One region of the Streptomyces gobitricini genome, then DNA from elsewhere that is predicted to be linked to it. Evidence: predicted binding sites of a transcription regulator. Region 1 holds the regulator's gene; the other holds the start of a gene.
The links. The regulator HrcA, encoded in region 1, represses chaperone genes, less so after heat shock. The targets are predictions, from matches to a motif close to TTNGCACTCNGNNNNNCNGAGTGCNAA.
Positions count from the first base shown of each region.

Region 1 (3,652 bases):
CCGTGCACGCCCGCGCGGCGCGAAGCTGCCGCGACCCGGGGGCGGGGGCGTCGGCCACCGCGTACGACCAACGTCCCCCTGTCAGGCGGTCCGGGGGTCGAGCCCCCTTTTCGGGGGCACCGCCCCCGGTCACCGCCCGTTGAACGCGTCCTTGAGGCGGGAGAACAGCCCCTGCTGCCCCGGCTGGAACTGGCCGGTCGGCCGCTCCTCGCCCCGCAGCTTCGCCAGCTCCCGCAGCAGTCGTTCCTGCTCCGGGTCGAGCTTCGACGGCGTCTGGACCTCGACGTGCACGATGAGGTCACCGCGTCCGCCGCCCCGCAGGTGCGTGACGCCGCGCCCGTGCAGCGGGATCGACTGGCCCGACTGCGTACCGGGCCGGACGTCGACCTCCTCCAGCCCGTCCAGCGTCTCCAGCGGACACTTCGTGCCCAGCGCGGCCGCCGTCATCGGGATGGTCACCGTGCAGTGCAGGTCGTCGCCGCGCCGCTGGAACACCGTGTGCGGGAGCTCGTGGATCTCGACGTACAGGTCGCCGGCCGGGCCGCCGCCGGGGCCGACCTCGCCCTCGCCGGCCAGCTGGATGCGGGTGCCGTTGTCGACACCGGCCGGGATCTTGACCGTCAGCGTCCGGCGGGACCGGACCCGGCCGTCGCCGGCGCACTCCGGGCAGGGCGTCGGGACGACCGTGCCGAAGCCCTGGCACTGGGGGCAGGGGCGGGAGGTCATGACCTGGCCCAGGAAGGACCGGGTGACCTGGGAGACCTCGCCACGGCCGCGACACATGTCGCAGGTCTGGGCCGACGTACCCGGCGCGGCGCCCTCGCCGGAACAGGTCGTGCAGACGACGGCCGTGTCGACCTGGATGTCCTTGGTCGTACCGAAGGCCGCCTCGTTGAGGTCGATCTCCAGGCGGATCATCGCGTCCTGGCCGCGCCTGGTGCGCGACCGGGGCCCGCGCTGGGACGCCGTACCGAAGAAGGCGTCCATGATGTCGGAGAAGTTGCCGAAGCCGCCCGCACCGAAGCCACCCGCGCCCGCGCCGCCGGAGGTCGACAGCGGGTCACCGCCGAGGTCGTAGACCTGCTTCTTCTGCGGGTCCGACAGCACCTCGTAGGCGGCGTTGATCTCCTTGAACCGCTCCTGCGTCTTGGGATCGGGGTTGACGTCCGGATGCAGCTCGCGGGCGAGCCTCCGGAACGCCTTCTTGATCTCGTCCTGGGACGCGTCGCGGCGTACGCCGAGTACGGCGTAGTAGTCCGTGGCCACTTACGACTCCGCCAGGATTTGTCCGACGTAACGTGCCACTGCGCGTACCGCTCCCATCGTTCCGGGGTAGTCCATGCGGGTCGGTCCGACCACGCCGAGTTTGGCGACTGCCTCGTCGCCCGAACCGTAGCCGACCGCGACGACGGACGTGGAGTTGAGGCCCTCATGGGCGTTCTCGTGCCCGATACGTACGGTCATGGCCGAGTCCTTGGCCTCGCCGAGCAGCTTCAGGAGCACCACCTGCTCCTCCAGCGCCTCCAGCACCGGCCGGATCGTCAGCGGGAAGTCGTGCCCGAAGCGGGTGAGATTGGCGGTGCCGCCGATCATCAGCCGTTCCTCGGTCTCCTCCACCAGGGTCTCCAGCAGTGTGGCCAGCACCGTGGAGACGGTGCCCCGGTCCTCCGCCTCGAAGGACTCGGGGAGGTCCTGCACCAGCTGGGGCACGTCCGTGAAGCGCCGCCCCACGACACGGCTGTTCAGCCGCGCCCGCAGATCGGCCACGGACGTCTCGCCGAACGGCGCCGGGCAGTCGACCATGCGCTGCTCCACGCGCCCGGTGTCGGTGATCAGGACGAGCATCAGCCGGGCGGGGGCCAGCGACAGCAGCTCCACATGACGCACGGTGGACCGCGTCAGGGACGGGTACTGCACGACCGCGACCTGCCGGGTCAGCTGCGCCAGCAGCCGCACCGTACGACCGACGACGTCGTCGAGGTCGACCGCGCCGTCCAGGAAGTTCTGGATGGCGCGCCGCTCCGGCGACGACAGCGGCTTGACGCCGGCGAGCCGGTCGACGAACAGACGGTAGCCCTTGTCCGTGGGGATGCGGCCCGCGCTGGTGTGGGGCTGGGCGATGAAGCCCTCGTCCTCCAGCACGGCCATGTCGTTGCGCACGGTGGCGGGCGAGACGCCGAGGTTGTGGCGCTCCGTGAGCGCCTTGGAACCGACCGGCTCCTCGGTGCCCACATAGTCCTGGACGATGGCGCGCAGCACTTCGAGCCTGCGTTCACTGAGCACCGCGCGCACCTCCAGCTGGCCGTGGTTCCTTCTGCTCCGCTGGCACTCGCGATGCCCGAGTGCCAACCTTCCCCGGCAAGTGTACGGCGCCGGGGCTGACCCCTAGCAAGGGCGGCCGACCACGCTACCGCGCGCTGACGCCGGTGGTTGCCGATAGCGTCGCGGTATGGACGTCTGTTGGGAAGACTTCGGATGGGAGCGTCTCGCCGACGGAGTGGGCCGCAGGAGGCTGCCGGTGTGGGACGCGACCACCGCGTTGGTGGTCGGTGAGGACGGCGCCCTGCTGTACGACACGGGCGCGACGCTCCGTGAGGGGGCCGGGATCCGGGCGCAGGCGCAGGCCCTGATGGGCGGCCGGAGAGTGACGCATATCGCACTGAGCCATCCCCATTTCGATCATGTGCTCGGTACGGCGGCGTTCTCCGGCACGGAGGTGTACGGCGCGGTCGGCATCGACACCGTCCTGACACGGGACCGGGACGGGCTGCGGGACGACGCCGTACGGCACGGGGTGGCCGAGGCGGACGCGGTGGAGGCGGCGGACGTCCTGGTGGTCCCGCACCACCTGGTGTGCGGCGAGTGGACGCTGGAACTGGGCGGGCGGCAGGTGCTGCTGGCCGACGCGGGCCCGGGCCACAGCGGTCACGACCTGGCCGTGCTGGTGCCGGGCTCCCGGGATGTCGTCCTCTGCGGGGACCTGGTGGAGGAGTCGGGCGACCCCCAGGCGGGGCCGGACGCCGTCCCGTCGCGCTGGCCGGCCGCCCTGGACCGGCTGCTGGAGCTGGGCGGTGAGGCCGCCGTGTACGTCCCGGGGCACGGGGCCGTCGTCGGCGCCGGCTTCGTACGCGCCCAACGCGATGAACTGGCCCGACGGTTCGGCGTGTCGTAGCGTCTGGCGGATGCGCGCTTACGACCCTGACCTGACGCCCTCCTGGAAGCGTTCGGCCCCGGTGCCGGAGGTACCCGCCGAACCGGACCTGGTGGTCGAGGAGGTGAGCACCGGCTTCTGCGGGGCGGTGATCGGCTGCGAGGCGGGCACCGTGACCCTGGAGGACCGGTTCGGCAAGCACCGGGTGTTCCCGCTGGCGCCCCGCGGCTTCCTCCTGGAGGGGCGCACGGTGACGCTGGTGCGCCCGTCGGCCGGCCCCTCGCGCCCGTCGCGTACCGCGTCGGGTTCGATCGCCGTTCCCGGCGCACGCGCGCGTGTCGCCCGTGCGGGGCGGATCTATGTGGAGGGCCGCCACGACGCGGAGCTGGTGGAGCGGGTGTGGGGCGACGACCTGCGCGTCGAGGGCGTGGTCGTCGAGTACCTGGAGGGCGTCGACGACCTCCCGGCCATCGTCCGGGAGTTCGGCCCCGGCCCGGACGC
Region 1 is NZ_BAAASR010000002.1:266,269-269,920, forward strand. Features, by position in the region: gene dnaJ (molecular chaperone DnaJ) at 130-1,266, opposite strand; gene hrcA (heat-inducible transcriptional repressor HrcA) at 1,267-2,283, opposite strand; gene ABD347_RS02195 (MBL fold metallo-hydrolase) at 2,450-3,172, shown strand; gene ABD347_RS02200 (DUF3097 domain-containing protein) at 3,183-3,652, shown strand, end outside.

Region 2 (3,652 bases), on a different contig from region 1:
GGTGGAAGCTGCCCGACCAGCTGGTGATCCCGATCGCCTCCGGCTCGCAGCTCACGAAGATCGACAAGGGGCTCCAGGAGCTCATCAAGCTGGGTCTGGTCGAGGACAAGCCGTACAAGATCTTCGGCGCGCAGGCGGAGGGCTGCTCCCCGGTGTCGACGGCCTTCAAGGCCGGTCATGACGTCGTACGGCCCCAGAAGCCGGACACGATCGCCAAGTCGCTCGCCATCGGCAACCCGGCCGACGGTCCGTACGTCCTGGACATCGCCCGCCGCACCGGCGGCGCGGTGGAGGACGTCGACGACACACAGGTGGTCGACGCGATCAAGCTGCTGGCCCGTACGGAGGGCATCTTCGCCGAGACGGCGGGCGGGGTCACCGTGGGCGTGACGAAGAAGCTGATCGAGGCGGGCGTGCTCGACCCGTCGCTGACCACGGTCGTGCTCAACACGGGCGACGGCCTGAAGACCCTCGACGCGGTGGCCCCGACCACCGGCCCGACCGCGACCATCCGCCCGAGCCTGGACGCGTTCCGCGCCGCCGGCCTGGCCTGAACGACCGAAAGGCAGCACCACGACATGAGCGTCAACGTCCGCATCCCCACCATTCTCCGTACGTACACGGGCGGCCAGGCCGAGGTCACGGCCGAGGGCGCGACCCTCTCCGAGGTCATCGAGTCCCTGGAGAAGAACCACCCGGGCATCGCCGCCCGCGTCCTGGACGACCAGGGCAAGCTGCGCCGCTTCGTGAACGTGTACGTCAACGACGACGACGTGCGCTTCGAGGACGGTCTGGGGACCGCCACGCCCGACGGTGCCGGCGTCTCGATCATTCCGGCCGTCGCGGGCGGCTGCTGACGCACGCGGTGTTACCGGAATTGCCCCCTCCGCGAGAGAAGCGGAGGGGGCAATTCTGCATGGTTGAGCGCGGTAGAGTTGGGGAAGCCCCCGCCGCTGCCTGTGCCGCACGCATATGAGAAAGTGCGCGGCCGCGACAAGATGCAGTCAATGTCCCCTTGCGAGTTGCGCCATTTGCGCACTTTGCCGGGCCCGACTTGCCCGGGATTCTGGGCCCTTCGGTCATATTTTCCGTTCACCCGTGCTCGGATTTCTCGTCCGATTGACCTGTTGCAGACGGCAGTTGGGCAGATACATTCAGCGGCGGTCGACGCGTTACGGCGCACGCTCACACCTGTCAGTGGGTGAGGTCTGACCCGGGTCCGCGAAGTGCGGTCCTGTGCAAGGGCCAGTAATAGGGGAGTTAGGCATGGCTCAGGGCACCGTCAAGTGGTTCAACGCGGAGAAGGGGTACGGCTTCATCGCGGTCGACGGTGGTGCGGATGTTTTCGTCCACTACAGCGCGATCCAGATGGACGGCTACCGCACCCTCGAAGAAGGTCAGCGAGTCGAGTTCGAGATCTCGCAGGGCCAGAAGGGTCCGCAGGCGGACATGGTCAAGCTCGCCGCCGGCTGAGAGCCGCGTCGCGATCGACCGACCATCGACTGTCGACATCGCAAGTGCCGAGGGGCCCGCGTTCCAGGGGACGCGGGCCCCTCGCGCATGTCCGGACGGGGGTCGGGCGGCCGTCCGGACGGCATTCCGGGGCGCCACGGTGGTGGTCCCGTGGCGGTCCAGTGGTGGTCCGGCGATGGTCCGGTGGTGGCCCGGCGGCGGTCCTTCGGCGGCCCGGCGACGTCCCGGATCTGCCGGAGGCGCTTGCACTCGCATGGGTCGAGTGCTAATCATTGGCGTTAGCACTCTGAAGGTGAGAGTGACAACGAAGGACCGGGTCGGTGAGGCCAGCAGGCCGGTGGGGCAAGGAACCACCTCAGGCAGGCAGGCCGTCCGTCGCGGGCGCCAGCGCGGTCCGGAGCATCCACCCCAGTCCGGGAGGACCACTTCACATGGCCAAGATCATCGCGTTCGACGAGGAGGCACGGCGCGGCCTCGAGCGCGGCATGAACCAGCTCGCCGACGCCGTCAAGGTGACCCTGGGCCCCAAGGGTCGCAACGTCGTCCTCGAGAAGAAGTGGGGCGCCCCCACGATCACCAACGATGGTGTTTCCATCGCCAAGGAGATCGAGCTCGAGGACCCGTACGAGAAGATCGGCGCCGAGCTGGTCAAGGAAGTCGCCAAGAAGACGGACGACGTCGCCGGTGACGGTACGACCACCGCGACCGTCCTCGCCCAGGCGCTCGTCCGCGAGGGTCTGCGCAACGTCGCCGCCGGCGCCAACCCGATGGCCCTGAAGCGCGGCATCGAGACCGCCGTCGAGGCCGTCTCCGGCGCGCTGCTGGAGCAGGCGAAGGATGTCGAGACCAAGGAGCAGATCGCTTCCACGGCCTCCATCTCCGCCGCCGACACCCAGATCGGCGAGCTCATCGCCGAGGCCATGGACAAGGTCGGCAAGGAAGGCGTCATCACCGTCGAGGAGTCCCAGACCTTCGGTCTGGAGCTGGAGCTCACCGAGGGTATGCGCTTCGACAAGGGCTACATCTCGGCGTACTTCGCCACCGACATGGAGCGTATGGAGGCGTCGCTCGACGACCCGTACATCCTGATCGTCAACTCGAAGATCTCCTCGGTGAAGGACCTGCTCCCGCTGCTGGAGAAGGTCATGCAGTCCGGCAAGCCGCTGCTGATCATCGCCGAGGACGTCGAGGGCGAGGCCCTGTCGACCCTGGTCGTCAACAAGATCCGTGGCACCTTCAAGTCCGTCGCCGTCAAGGCCCCGGGCTTCGGCGACCGCCGCAAGGCCATGCTGAACGACATCGCCATCCTCACCGGTGGCCAGGTCATCTCCGAGGAGGTCGGCCTCAAGCTCGAGAACGCCGGCCTGGAGCTGCTGGGCCGCGCCCGCAAGGTCGTCATCACCAAGGACGAGACCACCATCGTCGACGGCGCCGGTGACAGCGACCAGGTCGCGGGCCGCGTCAACCAGATCCGCGCCGAGATCGAGAACTCCGACTCGGACTACGACCGCGAGAAGCTCCAGGAGCGTCTGGCGAAGCTGGCCGGCGGCGTGGCCGTCATCAAGGCCGGTGCCGCCACCGAGGTCGAGCTCAAGGAGCGCAAGCACCGCATCGAGGACGCGGTGCGCAACGCCAAGGCCGCCGTCGAGGAGGGCATCGTCGCCGGTGGTGGCGTGGCCCTGCTCCAGGCGTCCAGCGTCTTCGAGAAGCTGGAGCTCGAGGGTGACGAGGCGACCGGTGCCAACATCGTGCGCCTGGCCCTGGAGGCCCCGCTGAAGCAGATCGCCGTCAACGGTGGTCTCGAGGGCGGCGTCATCGTCGAGAAGGTGCGCAACCTGCCCGTCGGCCACGGCCTGAACGCCGCGACCGGCGAGTACGTCGACATGATCGCCGAGGGCATCATCGACCCCGCCAAGGTGACCCGTTCCGCCCTGCAGAACGCGGCCTCCATCGCGGCGCTGTTCCTCACCACCGAGGCCGTCATCGCCGACAAGCCGGAGAAGGCCGCGGCCGGTGCTCCGGGCGGCATGCCGGGCGGTGACATGGACTTCTGATCCTCCCGGATCGGACACAGTCCTCTCGTTCCGAGGGCGGTACCCCCACTCCCAGGGGGGTACCGCCCTCGGGCGTTTCCGGCCCGGGGCGCGGTCCTGATGCGCGTGGTGTTGAGGCGCGTGGT
Region 2 is NZ_BAAASR010000006.1:209,396-213,047, reverse strand. Features, by position in the region: gene thrC (threonine synthase) at 1-554, shown strand, start outside; gene ABD347_RS06660 (ubiquitin-like small modifier protein 1) at 579-857, shown strand; gene ABD347_RS06655 (cold-shock protein) at 1,267-1,473, shown strand; gene groL (chaperonin GroEL) at 1,905-3,527, shown strand.
Region 2: a site for HrcA is predicted at 1,716-1,742, ahead of groL (chaperonin GroEL). Genes of this name have one in related genera too.